Thermosynechococcus vestitus BP-1: one gene and its partner. The protein of the gene in region 1 binds, or shares a complex with, the protein of each later gene. Each region holds a gene or a part of one and is shown in the gene's direction. Other genes may lie near its edges.

The links. Proteins that work in one complex are often made in the same cells at the same time.
Region 2: the proteins of TLL_RS06525 (region 1) and ndhK are in contact, whole or in part, in a cryo-EM structure (PDB 6KHJ), measured with the Thermosynechococcus vestitus proteins. Residues at the interface, in WP_011057128.1 of Thermosynechococcus vestitus: Pro17 (codon at 3,887), His18 (codon at 3,890), His19 (codon at 3,893), Pro20 (codon at 3,896), Ser21 (codon at 3,899), Met22 (codon at 3,902), Val25 (codon at 3,911), Arg27 (codon at 3,917), Met29 (codon at 3,923), Thr31 (codon at 3,929), Ile38 (codon at 3,950), Asp39 (codon at 3,953), Cys40 (codon at 3,956), Glu41 (codon at 3,959), Pro42 (codon at 3,962), Val43 (codon at 3,965), Ile44 (codon at 3,968), Gly45 (codon at 3,971), Tyr46 (codon at 3,974), Leu47 (codon at 3,977), His48 (codon at 3,980), Arg49 (codon at 3,983), Gly50 (codon at 3,986), Met51 (codon at 3,989), Lys53 (codon at 3,995), Ile54 (codon at 3,998), Asn57 (codon at 4,007), Arg58 (codon at 4,010), Pro65 (codon at 4,031), Tyr66 (codon at 4,034); in WP_011056552.1 of Thermosynechococcus vestitus: Leu46 (codon at 3,819), Met47 (codon at 3,822), Tyr48 (codon at 3,825), Thr50 (codon at 3,831), Ala51 (codon at 3,834), Cys52 (codon at 3,837), Phe54 (codon at 3,843), Ile55 (codon at 3,846), Glu56 (codon at 3,849), Ala58 (codon at 3,855), Ala59 (codon at 3,858), Ile61 (codon at 3,864), Gly62 (codon at 3,867), Ser63 (codon at 3,870), Arg64 (codon at 3,873), Phe65 (codon at 3,876), Asn76 (codon at 3,909), Pro78 (codon at 3,915), Thr89 (codon at 3,948), Thr91 (codon at 3,954), Lys93 (codon at 3,960), Met94 (codon at 3,963), Ala97 (codon at 3,972), Leu101 (codon at 3,984), Met123 (codon at 4,050), Phe124 (codon at 4,053), Ser126 (codon at 4,059), Asp127 (codon at 4,062), Ser128 (codon at 4,065), Tyr129 (codon at 4,068).

The regions. Positions count from the first base shown.
Region 1 is NC_004113.1:1,335,240-1,342,604, forward strand. The notes cover bases 3,137-5,930. They hold TLL_RS06525 (NAD(P)H-quinone oxidoreductase subunit H), read left to right. Parts: upstream 3,137-3,838; coding sequence 3,839-5,023; downstream 5,024-5,930. Other genes in these bases: TLL_RS06520 (glucose-1-phosphate adenylyltransferase), read left to right, coding at 3,137-3,750; TLL_RS06530 (peroxiredoxin-like family protein), read left to right, coding at 5,053-5,643; TLL_RS06540 (DUF697 domain-containing protein), read left to right, coding at 5,818-5,930. Also shown: TLL_RS12745 (GAF domain-containing protein), read right to left, coding at 1-411; cytochrome c6 PetJ, read right to left, coding at 605-943; photosystem II cytochrome PsbV2, read right to left, coding at 1,043-1,570; psbV (photosystem II cytochrome c-550), read right to left, coding at 1,601-2,092; TLL_RS06515 (hypothetical protein), read right to left, coding at 2,114-2,317; more of TLL_RS06520, read left to right, coding at 2,461-3,136; more of TLL_RS06540, read left to right, coding at 5,931-7,206; TLL_RS06545 (FGGY-family carbohydrate kinase), read right to left, coding at 7,160-7,365.
Region 2 is NC_004113.1:720,482-727,973, forward strand. What follows is about bases 2,620-5,540. They hold ndhK (photosynthetic/respiratory NAD(P)H-quinone oxidoreductase subunit K), read left to right. Parts: upstream 2,620-3,683; coding sequence 3,684-4,397; downstream 4,398-5,540. Other genes in these bases: TLL_RS03580 (isoaspartyl peptidase/L-asparaginase), read left to right, coding at 2,637-3,563; ndhL (photosynthetic/respiratory NAD(P)H-quinone oxidoreductase subunit L), read left to right, coding at 4,436-4,666; TLL_RS03595 (DUF3007 family protein), read left to right, coding at 4,672-5,004; malQ (4-alpha-glucanotransferase), read left to right, coding at 5,030-5,540. Outside these bases: TLL_RS03565 (cryptochrome/photolyase family protein), read left to right, coding at 1-71; TLL_RS03575 (hypothetical protein), read left to right, coding at 1,391-2,566; more of malQ, read left to right, coding at 5,541-6,586; TLL_RS03605 (pentapeptide repeat-containing protein), read right to left, coding at 6,583-7,492. UniProt on the Escherichia coli protein: NDH-1 shuttles electrons from NADH, via FMN and iron-sulfur (Fe-S) centers, to quinones in the respiratory chain. The immediate electron acceptor for the enzyme in this species is ubiquinone.

The DNA.
Region 1 (7,365 bases):
CCGCGGCTGGTAGTCCACTACACAGAGGGTACCAATCCCATACCCCTGCGGCGTCACCAAGGGCATCCCGGCATAGAAACGGATGTAGGGCGGGCCTGTAACAAAGGGATTATCGGCAAAGCGCGGATCAAGGCGAGCATCCGGCACAATCACGAGCTGATCTTGCAGAATGACATGGGCACAGAAAGCCACATTCCTTGGGGTTTCACAGGCATCGATGCCCACCTTGGACTTAAACCACTGCCGCTGGCGGTCAACCAGACTAATGAGGGCAATGGGAGTTTCGCAAATCGCTGCCGCTAGATTGGTAATCTCGTCAAAGATCGGTTCCGGAGGCGTATCTAAGACTTGATACTGCTCAAGGGCACGTTGCCGTTCCGGTTCATTGGCTGGTAATGGAGCAGCAGGCATAGCCCAAGTGTACCGCCTTTTCCTAGGATCAAGTCTTTCATCATTATAGGAATTGCACTGTTTCCCTAGGGGATACAGAAGCTAACCTCTACCGGTGCAGGACTGATAGAGCAGTGACAGGACAAAAAAAGGATGTAGAACCGCCGCCTACACCCTTCATCAAGCGTTACGTTATTTTCAGACTCTAGCAATCTTAGCCTGCCCAACCCTTGGCTGCTTGATCGAGCACATAGGCTGCCACGTCTTGAATCTGTTCATCGGTGAGACGACCAGCAAAAGCGGGCATCGCATTTTTGCCGTGCTGCACTTGGTAGATAATGGCATCCTCAGAGTACATGCCAAATTGCTCAAGGGCTTCTTTTTTCAGGGTTTTGTTGGCCATTACCACATTGCCACCCCCCATGTGACAGGCTGCGCAGTTACCGCTAAAGACTTTGGCGCCGTTGGCGAGATCTGCTGCTAAGGCCGCAGGGGTGAGGCTGACCAATAGCGCGATCGCGATCGCGCAAACACTAATGAATCGCTTTTTCAACGGAGTTCTCCTTTCATGGAACGCGTCAGGATATGGATCAAGTCCGAAAAATTAAGGGGTGCAAGATTCACCAAAGGTCAGTGTAGCAAAGTTCCCAACCTAGGGGGCACTGTCCGGAAAGCTTTCTACGCCCCAACCGGGGGCTACGGCTGCCGCTCGCAAAATAAAGGCAGCTAAGGTCTCAAGCTGTTCCGTCGTCAACCAGTCCTCACTCACGCGGCGGCAGGAATAACTCTCTTCGCTGCCATCGTAGGACTTCGGCGATCGCTGGAAAGCCACAAGGCTGGCGATCGTATCCCGTGGTGGCGTTGCCCCCTTGAGATCCTTCAGAGAGAGTGACACCAAAGGATTCGGTAACGTACTGCCACCAACATGGCAGTTTTTGCAGTTTTCCTCAAAGAGCCGCTTGCCACGGGTTAAGTCCACGGCTGTAAAGGTTTTGGTTTCACCGCGATCATTGACGGGCAATTCTACGGTGTCCGTTACCTTGAGGTATTGGATCACATAGTTATCAACCCCGGCAGCTGCCAGGGCCGTTGCCGGCGCGATCGTCCAGCCCAGCAGCAGAATCAAAAGACCACCGCAAAGCCAGCCGATAGACCGTTGCCAAAAGTGAGGTTGGTACATGGGTGTTGGGAAAATCCTTGTTACGAGTCATTAGTAATACACTTTGCCACCGCCCCATTTATCACCCAAGATTTTGGGCTCGACGAGAATATGGCCGGCGATCGCCACCAAATCCTTCTCCGTCAAGTTCCGCATTTTCGGAAAAATGTCGGCACTGCGCAGACTGGGGTGCACCTCAGCAATTTCTTGCTCACCATCGTAGGTGGTGGGGTTCTTCATGTAGTCCACCAAGCCTTCAATGTTATCCCGGGGCGGCGTGGCTAGGGCAAGGGTTTCCGTACGCAAATCCAAGCTGGGGTTCGTTTTCGTGATCCCCCCCACGTGGCAGGAGGCACAGGCATACTGGAAGAGGCGCTTACCCTCTAGGTATTGTTTTTCCGTCAGCGTAATCGTTTTGCCCTCGCTGTTGAGGGGGACAGTCAAGACTTCAGGGGTCAGTTCGGCGGCCAGTGCTGTGCCCATGGTGAATTGCCAGAGGCAGAGGCAGAGAGCGACCGCAAGCCAAACGCATTTTTTTAACATAGTTCTCCCAATAAGCAGGTCTTACGATTGCGGTGTGTCTGGTTGATCGTTGACGGGCGCAGGGGTTGTCAAGGCCAAAATAATTGCTTTGGCATCTTCAAGGGGCAAGCGTGTTTGGGGGCTGGTATAGCGAATACCCAAGCGATCGCACCACGCACAGACTGTTTCGACCGATACGCCGTAGTCCGCCGCCAGATCCGCGATCGCGATGTCCACAAATCCCATGCTGCCACTCCCCGCTTGGGATCAACGACCAAGTATCATTATCATGCCATTGCGTAGCTTCTTTACCAAAAGGCGCCCCTTGGCAAAGATGAAGTGCCACCACAGCGTACACTGTTCATGTGGCCGTTCAGATGGAGTTTTCAATGAAACGAGTCCTGGCGATTATCCTTGGGGGCGGTGCCGGAACACGTCTGTATCCCTTGACCAAGCGTCGCGCTAAGCCTGCGGTTCCCCTTGCTGGAAAATATCGCCTCATTGATATTCCGGTGAGCAATTGCATCAACTCCGAAATCCATAACATTTACGTCCTTACCCAATTCAACTCGGCCTCCCTCAATCGTCACATTGCCCGTACCTACACCTTTCCCGGCCTGACGGGCGGCTTTGTCGAAGTTTTGGCCGCCCAACAAACCCCCGAAAATCCCAACTGGTTTCAGGGCACGGCTGATGCGGTACGTCAATACCTGTGGCTGTTGGCGGACTGGGATGTGGATGAATACCTGATTCTTTCAGGAGATCACCTCTACCGCATGGACTATCGCCTGTTTGTCCAACGCCACCGCGACACCGGCGCCGATGTTACCCTTTCCGTTCTGCCGGTGGAGGAAAAGGCCGCCTCTGGTTTTGGCCTCCTTAAGGTGGATGGTACGGGGCGAGTAACTGACTTTCGCGAGAAGCCCACCGGGGATGCCCTCCGGGATATGCGAGTGGACACAACCCGCTATGGCCTAACCATCGAGGAAGCCCATCGCAAACCCTACATTGCCTCGATGGGGATTTATGTCTTCAAGCGGCAAGTCCTCATTGACCTTTTGCAGCAGATGGCCGATGCCACGGACTTTGGCAAAGAAATCATCCCCGCTGCAGCCCGTTCCCACCTTGTCCAAACCTATCTTTTCAATGGCTATTGGGAAGATATTGGCACCATTGGCTCCTTCTACGAAGCCAACCTTGCCCTCACCCAACAGCCGCAGCCGCCCTTTAGCTTCTACGATGAAAACGCCCCCATCTATACCCGTCCCCGCTATTTGCCCCCCAGTAAGATTCTCAGTTCCACCATCACGGAGTCCATCATTAGTGAGGGCTGTATCCTCAAGGAATGCCAAGTTCACCGCTCGGTCTTGGGCGTGCGATCGCGGGTGGAATCCGGCTGTGTCATTGATCACTCCCTGCTGATGGGGGCAGACTACTACCAAGACTCAGCTCAGCGCAGCCAGCTACGGCTGCAACATAAAATCCCCATCGGCATTGGGGCCAACAGTGTCATTCGCCGGGCAATTGTGGATAAAAATGCCTGCATTGGCCGCGATGTCAAAATCATCAACAAAGATAACGTTGAAGAATCCAATCGAGAGGATCAGGGATTCTATATTCGCAGCGGTGTGGTTGTCATCATCAAAAATGCCGTGATTCCCGACGGCACCATTATCTAAGCCATAAGCAAATTTGAATTGGCAAGCGCTGAAAACCTGTGTAGCATATCAACAGTAAGCCTCCAACCCTCTAGCGGAACTGCCATCTATGCCCAAGATAGAGACTCGCACTGAACCCATGGTCATCAACATGGGGCCGCACCATCCCTCAATGCACGGGGTGTTGCGATTAATGGTGACCCTTGATGGCGAAGATGTGATTGACTGCGAGCCGGTGATTGGCTACCTCCATCGCGGTATGGAGAAAATTGCCGAAAACCGCACTAACATCATGTTCATTCCCTACGTCAGTCGTTGGGACTATGCCGCAGGAATGTTTAACGAAGCGGTCACCGTTAATGCGCCAGAAAAATTGGCGGGGATTCCTGTGCCCAAACGCGCCAGCTATATCCGCGTGATCATGCTGGAGTTGAACCGCATTGCCAATCACCTCCTGTGGTTAGGCCCCTTCTTGGCGGACGTGGGTGCCCAGACGCCCTTTTTCTATATCTTTCGCGAGCGGGAGTACATCTACGATCTCTTTGAAGCCGCCACAGGGATGCGCTTCATCAACAACAACTACTTCCGCATCGGGGGAGTGGCCGCCGACCTCACCTATGGCTGGGTAACGAAATGCCGTGACTTTTGCGACTACTTCCTACCCAAAGTTGATGAGTACGAGCGCCTGATCACCAACAACCCCATCTTTGTGCGTCGTCTACAAGGGGTGGGCAAAATTAGCCGTGAGGAGGCCATTAACTGGGGGCTATCGGGGCCGATGCTGCGGGCATCTGGTGTGAAGTGGGATCTGCGCAAGGTGGACCACTACGAGTGCTATGACGATTTTGACTGGGATGTCCCTGTGGCCACTGAAGGCGATTGCCTTGCTCGCTACATTGTCCGTATTCAGGAAATGCGCGAATCGGTGAAGATCATTCGCCAGGCCTTGGATGGCCTGCCCGGTGGCCCCTACGAAAACCTAGAAGCTAAACGGATGCTTGAGGGTGCCAAATCAGAGTGGAACGGCTTTGACTATCAGTACATTGGCAAGAAGCTGTCTCCCACCTTCAAAATTCCTAAGGGGGAGCACTATGTGCGGGTTGAATCGGGCAAAGGGGAGCTGGGCATTTATCTCATTGGAGATGACAACGTCTTCCCTTGGCGCTGGAAGATTCGTCCACCGGATTTCAATAACCTGCAAGTGCTGCCCCAATTGCTGAAGGGGATGAAAGTGGCCGATATTGTTGCTATCCTTGGCAGTATCGATGTGATTATGGGATCCGTCGATCGCTAGGCACCTGTCAAGCCACCGGCGAGGAAGCTATGGCTGTTCAATTACCGTTCCTGACCTCCACCAACTTCAGTGGCCTCTTTAATGAGCGGTTTTGGCAAAATGCCTGGCCACTGCCCCCCCAAAATGAACTGAAGCGGGGGGCGCTGGTTCCAGACGTGGCGCTACCTGGTGTCGGGCTAAGTGACCGCGTTCGCCTTTCAAATGAGTGGAAAAAGCAGCCACTCCTGTTGGTGTTTACCCGTATCTTCACAGCGCATCAATACTGCCCGCTGTGCTACCCCTATCTCAAGACCTTGAATGAAAACCATGAAACCTTTCAAGGCAAGGGCGTGGCTGTTCTCGTGGTCACCAGTACCGATGCCCAGCAAAGTGAGAAGGTCAAGGCGGATATGGCCCTAAAGATGCCCCTGCTCTATGACCCCAGTTGCCAAGTCTTTCGCAAATACCGCACGGGTCAAGCCTTGGGGGCACCGTTGCCGGCCCAGTTTCTCATTGACCAGGAAGGCAAGCTCCACTACAAGCATCTCTTCTCGTTTTTAGAACCCAATGCTCCCCTAGAGCGCCTGTTTCAGGAAATTGACGCTTTAGCTCAGGGGGCAACAGTAACGACAGCAGCCTAGGGGCGATCGAAACTCGCTAGGATAGAAGGTATCCCTTTGGGGCTGTAGCTCAGTCGGATAGAGCGAGCGCCTCCTAAGCGCTAGGCCGTGCGTTCAAATCGCACCAGTCCCGTCCTCGGCCTTAGAATAAAAGGCAAATATCTGTAACGTCTTTGTAATGTCAGTATTGCGTCTGTGATAGAGCGATCGCCCGCGCATTCTCTCCTGACGGAGCTTCAAGGGACCATTGATGACCTTGAGGACTACCAAAGCGCCCTTAGCTATGAAGCAGCCAAGACTGCTCTGGAAAAATTGCTGTGGGAGTGCAAAGCCACGGGCACCGGAAAAGCCTCCCTCCGGCGGGCGATCGCCGACCTCGAAGCCATGCTCGACAAGCTCCACCATGGGGTGGTGCAAATTGCTGTCTTTGGCATGGTGGGGCGGGGAAAGTCCTCCCTGCTCAATGCGCTGCTCGGGGAACCCTACTTTGCCACTGGACCCATTCATGGCGTTACCCAAGAGGAAGCCAGTGCCCTTTGGCAAATCTCTGAGGCCCAGCGGGGCAATCCCATTCGCCTGATTGATACACCGGGGTTAGATGAAGTCAATGGTGCCGCCCGCGAGCAACTGGCACGGCAGGTGGCTGCCCAAGCGGATTTGATCCTCTTTGTCATTGCCGGGGACTTGACCCGTCTTGAATACCAAGCCCTTAGCGAGTTGCGGCAAGCCGGCAAGCCAATGATTCTGGTCTTTAACAAGGTGGATCAGTATCCAGAGGCCGATCGCGCGGCCATCTATGCCAAAATCCGCGATGAGCGCGTCAAGGAACTCCTCTCCCCCGAAGAAATTGTCATGGTGGCGGCAGCACCCCTTGTGCCCCAGGTGCAGCGGGATAGCCAAGGACGGGTACAGGTGAAAATGACGGTCGGTCCTCCCCAAGTGGAATCCCTCAAACGGAAAATCTTGGAGGTCCTAGGGCGGGAAGGGAAAGCTCTGATTGCTCTCAATTCAATGCTCTTTGCCAATCGAGTGAGTGAAGAATTGGCCCGCTACAAGCTGGAACTGCGGGATCAGGAGGCCAACCAACTGATTTGGAAAGGGGCTGTTGCTAAGGCGCTGGCGATCGCCCTCAACCCAGTCACCGTTCTCGATATGGTCAGCAGTGCGGTCATTGACTTGACGACGATTCAACTGCTCTCGCGCCTCTACGACATTGAACTCACAGAAGCAGGGGCCAAAGAACTGCTCCAAACGATTGCCCTTGCCATGGGCAGCATTAGTTTAGGGGAATTTGCCGTTAATTTGGGACTGAGTTCCCTCAAGGGACTTTTAGGATTGGCGACGCCAATGAGCGGTGGCATTGCCCTTGGCCCTTATTTATCGGTGGCGATGACCCAGGCGGGGATAGCGGGCTTTTCCTCCTACACGATGGGACAAGTGGCCAAAACCTATTTTGCCAACGGTGCAGGCTGGGGGACTGCAGGGCCAAAAACGGTTGTTCAGCAAATCCTCAGTCAACTGGATCAGCGCCATATCCTCAATCGGCTGAAGTTGGAAATTCAGGAGCAGTTGTACCCCCGTTGAGTTGGGCCAGACGCGCTGTTCCATAGGCGGCCTCAGTGTGGGGTGAAATGGCCACCGGAACCCCTAGGTATTGCTGGCGCAGCGCTAACCATGCTGGATTACGGGCACCCCCGCCCGCTGTCCAGACCTGTTTCAGCGGTGAGGCCCCCAAACGCTGCA
Region 2 (7,492 bases), 620 kb from region 1 along the record:
TGCGCTTTTGCCCCGATAGGATGACCCAAGAAGTCATTGAAACAGTGCGCCAAGGAAACTTTGACCAATGAAATGGGATACAAGCCCCGTCCTTGTAGGACGGCTTTTGTGATATTTGTGCTAGAATGAGGGAGTCGCCATAGGACATTGGGAGACTTTAAATGGACGTGGAGAAACCGTAAGACTACCTCGGTAGCAGGTTTCTGTGAAGCGTCAAGGAATCCTCGCTCCTTTGGGACGAGGAGGTATGTCAAACCTACGGTCACATCGAACCCTTTTACTGGGGGGTCACCCGCGCTCAAGCCCTGCAAGTCTTGGAAAACTTTATTGAATACCGCTTGCCCCAGTTTGGCCCCTACCAAGATGCCATGGTGGTGGAAGAACAGACCCTGTGGCACAGCCTCCTTTCCCCCTATTTGAATTTAGGCCTACTGCATCCCCAAGAAGTGATTGATGCGGCCTTAGGGGCCTACAGTGAAGGGCAACTCCCCCTCAATAGCGTTGAGGGGTTTATTCGCCAAATTCTTGGCTGGCGCGAGTATATGTATGGCCTTTATCACTACCTCGGTGCCGACTACTGTCAGCAAAACTTCTTGCAGCACCACCAACCTCTGCCGGCTTTCTTTTGGCAGAGCGATCGCGCTACAATGAGCTGCCTGCGCCACGTTCTCAAGCAAATTGAGTGCACTGGCTATGCCCATCACATTCAGCGGCTGATGATCCTGGCCAACTTTGCTCTCATCACTGGCTTAGCGCCTCAGGAGGTGGAAAACTGGTTCCACAGTGTCTTTATTGACGCCTATGATTGGTAATGCAAACCAATGTCTTGGGAATGGGCTTATTTGCCGATGGCGGACGCTTGGCCTCCAAACCCTATGCCGCCTCCGCTAACTACATTCAGCGCATGAGTAATTATTGCCAAGGATGTGCCTATGATCCAAAGCAACGCGTGGGCGATCGCGCTTGCCCCTTTAACTTTTTTTATTGGCATTTTCTAGCACGCCATCGCACAGTCCTGAGTCAGCAAGGACGCATGGCCATTGCCCTTAAAAATCTGGAGAAATTGAGTCCCTTGGAAATCGCCGCCATTCAACGGGAGGTAGAGCGGTGGTATTTTGAAAATTCATAGATCGGGAAAATGTCAACTGTATTTCAGATTACAATTACTGGTAAAACCCACCTTTTCCGAGTCATTCAGGCATCCGCTGATGCCCTCATTGAAATCTAAGGCATTTTTTAAATCCATCATGGCAAACCTTAACCAAAAGATAACCAAAAAATAATACTCTCCTAGGCTGAATTCGACATAATTAGACAGGTGCATCAAGCGTAAGTACACTTGCCGCTCTCAAGCAATTCAATTCGATGCTCATTCCGGGGGGACACGCAAATGAATGAGACCCTGAAGGCGACATCTAACCTTCAGCTTGCCGCAGCCACCACCTTAGCAGACCTGCCCTATTTTTCTTATCAGGTTTCGCCGGAGACCATTGCTAAAGACGTTGCCGATCAATTTCAACGTGACCCTGACCTACCAGGGGTGTTGGTGGTGGCAGGCGATCGCGTCATCGGCATGATCTCCAAGGTCAAGTTTTTTGAGCGCATGAGTCAGCAATTTGGCCGAGATCTATACTTGCCGCGCCCGATTAAGTTATTGCCGGAAATTGCCAACCCCAAAGTTCCTCCCCTTGTCTTGATGGCACGCACTCCCGTCGAAGAAGCCGTGGAGCAGGCCTTGAATCGCCCCCCTGCCTTTGTCTATGAACCCATTGTCGTGCGCAGGGGTAAGCAACTGGTGTTGGTGGATATGCGGGTCGTCCTCATTGCCCAGGCTCAAGTCCTGAGTAGGAAAAATCTTTTTATTCAGCAGCAGCACCTCCACACCCAGCACATCCTTGAGAGCCTAAAACTGGAAAAAGAGCGCAACCAGGACTACGCCAAGCGCCTGGAAAGCCAGCTCACCCGCGCCCAGCAGATGAATGAAGCCCTAGAGCAGCAGGAGCGCTCTGTCCGTGAGCAAGCAGAGCGGATTGCTCAACTGAACCAACGGTTCATCTCCATCAGCCAAGTGCTCTCAGAGCGTGGCCAAAAAGCCTTTCAGGAAACCTTCACGGGAGTTAACCAAATTAGCCGCCACACCGCGGAGGTATATCGTCTCAGCGAACGCCTGAAACAGGACGTGGAAATTATTGACCAAGCCACCCATCAAATTGCTGAGATTACCCGTCAGGTGAAGCACATTGCGGTGCAAGCGGGGTTGATTGCCAGTCGCAGTGGCCAGCGGACGCCGGGCTTCGATATTATTGTCGAGGCCATTAACAAACTGGCCAACCAAGTGGTTGTTGCCAACCAGCAGGTGGAGGAAATGGCCAATCATTTTCGCCATCACATCCGCGAAGTGGTGCAGTCCACCGCCTCTGGCGAAAAAATCGCGCGATCGCTCCTCAGTCAAGTAGAAACTACCCAGCAAGCTATCCAAGAACTACAAACCCTCCTGAATGCTGAAGATACAGCAGCTGCGGCAACCGAGGAGGAGGAGGTTCTGGCAACTGCTGTGGTGGCTTAAAGCAGTAGATTCAGGCTATTGCCACAGGGTATCCTGGAGCTAGAACACTACTGAATTTCTAGGATTGAGGATGCCCCAACCCACTGTTATTCTCCATGGCGGCGCTGGCAGTTCACTCCAAGACAAAGGTGGTCTCATTCCTGTCCGCCAATCCCTCCATGGCATTGTTACCCAAGTGGTTCAGGCCCTCAAAGAAGGGGCAACGGCGATTGAGGCAGTGGTTTTGGGGTGTCGGCTCCTAGAGGATGAACCGCGCTTTAATGCCGGCACAGGCTCGGTGCTGCAGTCCGATGGGCAGATTCGCATGAGCGCCTCTCTAATGGATGGGCAGCGGCAGTGCTTTAGTGGTGTCATCAACGTCTCGCGGGTAAAAAATCCCATTGATCTGGCCCACTGGCTACAACAGTGCCCCGATCGCGTTCTGTCGGATGTGGGGGCAGCAGAGTTGGCCCGTGAATTGCAGCTGCCTGTGTATCAACCCCTAACGGATCAGCGACTCTACGAGTGGCTCGAGGAACGCAAGGGCAATTTCTCAAAATCAATGGCGAGGGTGGTGGCCGAAGGGGCAAGACGGGGCACGGTTGGTGTGGTGGTTTTAGATCAGCAGGGACACTTGGCTGTGGGGACTTCCACTGGCGGCAAAGGTTTTGAGCGTATTGGGCGGGTGAGTGACTCTGCAACCCCAGCGGGAAACTATGCCAACAGCTTAGCAGCGGTCAGTTGTACAGGCATTGGTGAAGACATTCTCGATGAGGCGCTGGCCGCGCGGATTGTGGTGCGAGTAACCGATGGCCTGTCCCTAGAGGCGGCCTTTGAAAAATCCTTCCGGGAAGCTGCCCGTCGGCAACGGGATTTTGGCGCCATTGGCTTGGATCGTCAGGGGGCGATCGCCTGGGGTAAGACCTGTGATGTTCTCCTTGCGGCCTACTGGAATGGCACGGCCATTGGCGATACCTTGGAGTTACCACCGGGGCTACAGGTGGGCAGTCAAAAATAATTTATCCTTGATGTCAAGTTTTTTTATTGCTCGCCACATTCAATTAGGTGCATCCGCTGGAGCAAACGCCTATAATCTTAAGTGTTTTTACATTTGGCCGATGTCCCTTGAGGGAACCCTATGACCAATACGACCTCGCCTGCCATTCTTAATCCCATCGCCCGTCCTGAAGTTCCCCAAGAACTTGCTGAGAATATCATCCTCACATCCCTCAACGATGTCTATGACTGGGCACGGCTATCGAGCCTCTGGCCGCTTATGTATGGCACTGCCTGTTGCTTCATTGAGTTTGCTGCCATGATTGGCTCGCGCTTCGATTTCGATCGCTTTGGCTTGGTGCCCCGCAACAGTCCCCGGCAGGCAGATTTGATCATCACCTCCGGCACAATCACGATGAAGATGGCACCGGCTCTGGTCCGCCTTTACGAGCAAATGCCCAGCCCCAAGTACGTCATTGCCATGGGTGCCTGCACGATCACAGGGGGCATGTTTAGCTCTGATTCTTATTCCGCTGTGCGTGGTGTGGACAAGCTGATTCCCGTAGATGTCTATTTGCCTGGCTGCCCACCCCGTCCAGAGGCAATCATGGATGCCATCGTCAAGCTGCGCAAGAAAATTGCCAACGAACATATCAATGAGCGGGGTAACCTTGCCCAAACCCACCGCCTCTTTACCGCCAAGCACAAAATGAAACCCGTGCCGCCCATTCTCACTGGCCAATATCTCAATGCGCCTAGTCGGCAAGCGCCTCCCCCTGCCCTTGCGGCAGCCATGGGAATAGCCGTTCCTGCCCTTGGAGAAGCGGTGAGCGAAACCACCAGTGTTGCAGAATAATTCCAATTCAGTCCTTCTTGGTAAAGAGGTAGCAAGCAATGGCAGTTTCAACAGAGCTTTTAGTTCTTGGTGTCTATGGGGCCTTGGCAGGGCTGTATCTGCTGGTGGTGCCAGCGATTGTCTATGCCTATTTGAATGCGCGCTGGTATGTGGCTAGCTCCTTTGAGCGGGCATTTATGTACTTTCTAGTAACTTTCTTTTTTCCGGGATTACTGCTGCTTGCACCCTTTATTAACTTTCGTCCACAGCCGCGCTCCCTCAATTCCTAGGTGCTATGCGCCGCATTGATGTTCTAGGAATTGGTGTTGGTGTTTTCTTTGGTGGTGGCTTGGTCTACCTCCTGTTGCGGATGGTTGGGCTTGAGCCACTGCAGGCGGGGGTTTGGAGTCAGGCGATTTTTGTCTTGGGGATTCTTGGCTGGCTCTCCACTTACCTACTGCGGGTTTTTACGGGTCGGATGACCTATCACCAACAACTCAAAGACTATGAAGAGGCACTTCTGCGCGATCGCTTAGCACGGATGTCACCGGAGGAGCTAGCGGCCCTCGAAGCTGAAATTCTCGCGGAAACCAACGCTACGGCTGATCCGGAATTGGGGGATAATTAGCTCCAGTTTCCCCGATGGCTTGACAATGCACTTTCCCCGCTCCTGTGGTTTACTGCTCCATCCCACCTCCCTTCCCGGCGGTCACGGCATTGGTGAGTTGGGTACCGCTGCCCGTGAGTTCTTGGAATTTTTAGTGGCCAGTGATCAGCAGTACTGGCAGGTGCTGCCCCTAGGCCCCACCGGCTTTGGCAATTCCCCCTATATGTGCTATTCGGCTATGGCGGGTAACCCACTGCTGATTAGCTTGGAGGAAGTCGCAAAAGCGGGTTGGTTAACGGAGGCGGATCTAGGGCAGATTACCCTTGAGAATCGCGATCGCGTGGATTTCGACGCTGTGATTAGCCAGAAGCTGCCGCTCCTACGCCTGGCGGCGCAACGTTTCCAGAGTCAGGCTACCCCAGGAGACTGGCAGGCCTTCCGGGACTTCCAAGCCCTTGCCCACTACTGGCTGCCCAACTATGCCCTCTTTATGGCAATTAAGGACCACCACCAGGGACAGCCGTGGTATGAATGGCCCGCTCCTTTGCGCGATCGCGAGCCCACCGCCCTTGCCGCTATCCAAGTGGTTCTCAAAGACCGCATTTTTGAGTACGAATTTCAGCAATTTCTCTTTTACCAGCAGTGGCACGCCCTCAAGGAGGCCGCCAACCAACAGGGGATTCAAATTATCGGTGATATTCCCATTTACGTTGCCCACGACAGTGTAGATGTTTGGGCCTTTCCCCAATTTTTTGAGCTGAATCCAGAAACCGGTGCCGCTGCCCTGATGGCCGGTGTGCCCCCGGATTACTTCAGTGCTACAGGACAACTCTGGGGCAATCCCATTTACAACTGGAAAGCCCTTGCGGCCGATGGCTACTCTTGGTGGATTGAGCGCTTCCGTGCCCTCCTCGCCTATGTGGACATTATCCGTGTCGATCACTTTCGTGGCTTTCAGGCCTACTGGCAAGTGCCGGAAGGGGAGAAAACAGCTGTCAACGGCCAATGGCAACCAGGTCCTGGTGCTGCCTTCTTCGAAGCTTTGCAAGCGGCCTTGGGACGACTGCCTATTCTAGCGGAGGATTTGGGGGATATTACCCCCGATGTCATTGCCCTGCGGGATCAGTTTCAGTTTCCGGGGATGAAAATTCTCCAGTTTGCCTTTGGCGGTGGTTCGGATAATCCGTTTTTGCCCTTTAATCAAGAGCGCAACTGTGTGGTGTATACCGGCACCCACGACAACGACACAACTGTGGGCTGGTATCGTAACCTCAGTAACTGGGAACGGCAGCGTTTTATTGACTATTTGGGCTATACCCCCAGCGAGCCCCACTGGGCCTTGATTCGCATGGCCTTGGGAACCGTTGCCAACCAAGCCATTATTCCCGTTCAAGACCTGCTCGGCCTCGATAGCCATGCCCGCATGAATTTTCCCGGTACTGACCAAGGCAACTGGGCGTGGCGGCTGACTCCTGGGCAACTCACCCCTGAACTTGCCGCTCATTTGAGGCACCTGGTGCACCTCTTTGGCCGTCAAGCGCCCCCCAGACCTCAGCCTGGTGAAGCCGAGGCAGGAACCCTCGGAATGGAGAAGCAGCCCTAAGATCGCCGTCGGCCATCGGGCATAATCGTGCCCCGCAAATCCACTTCACTCAGATTGGCACCACTCATATCCGCAGCAGTCAGGTTGGCTCGCGTCAAATCGGCTCGCGACAGGTTAGAGCCTGAGAGGTTAGCATCCCCTAAGTCTGCCCCACTCAAGTTAACACCGCTGAGATCTACGGTTCCCAGGAAGGTGCCGCTAAAGGTTGCCCGGCTCAGGTTGGCTCCCACCAAGCGGGCGCGGCTCAGGTTTGCTTCGGAGAGGGTCGCCCGACTCAGGTTGGCTCCCACCAAGCGGGCGCGGCTGAGATTGGCTTCTACCAAGTCAGCACGGCTAAAGTTAGCTTCCGTTAACTCCACCTCGCGGAGATTGGCACCGCTGAGATTAGCCCCCCGCAACTTCACCCCATTAAAGACTAGGCCACTGAGATTGGCACTGCGTAGATCCGTTTGACTCAAATCCGCATGATCCAGCAATGCCCCCTGCAAATTTGCCCCTTCGAGATTCGCTCCCCGCAGATTGGTGCCCACCAGTTTGGCATGGCTGAGGTTGGCGCCCCGCAAATTTGCCCCACTGAGATCCGCACGGCTCAGGTTGGTATGACTCAGGTTCGCGCCACTAAGATTGGCACCACTGAGGTTGACATCCGATAGCTCTAGGGACGACAAATCCGCCTTTGCCAGTTCGGCGCCGACAAGGTTGGCCTGAGCAAGGTTGGCTGCGGTGAGCTTGACTTCCGTGAGATCAACGCGACTGAGATTGGCACCGGTAAGATTTGCCGCTGTTAAATTAGCACCACTCAGATTGGCACCGCTGAGGTTCGCGCCACTGAGATTGGCATTGCTAACATCGGCCTGAATTAAATCCACACGGGTCAGGTTTGCCTGCTTTAGCTCTGTTCCATGT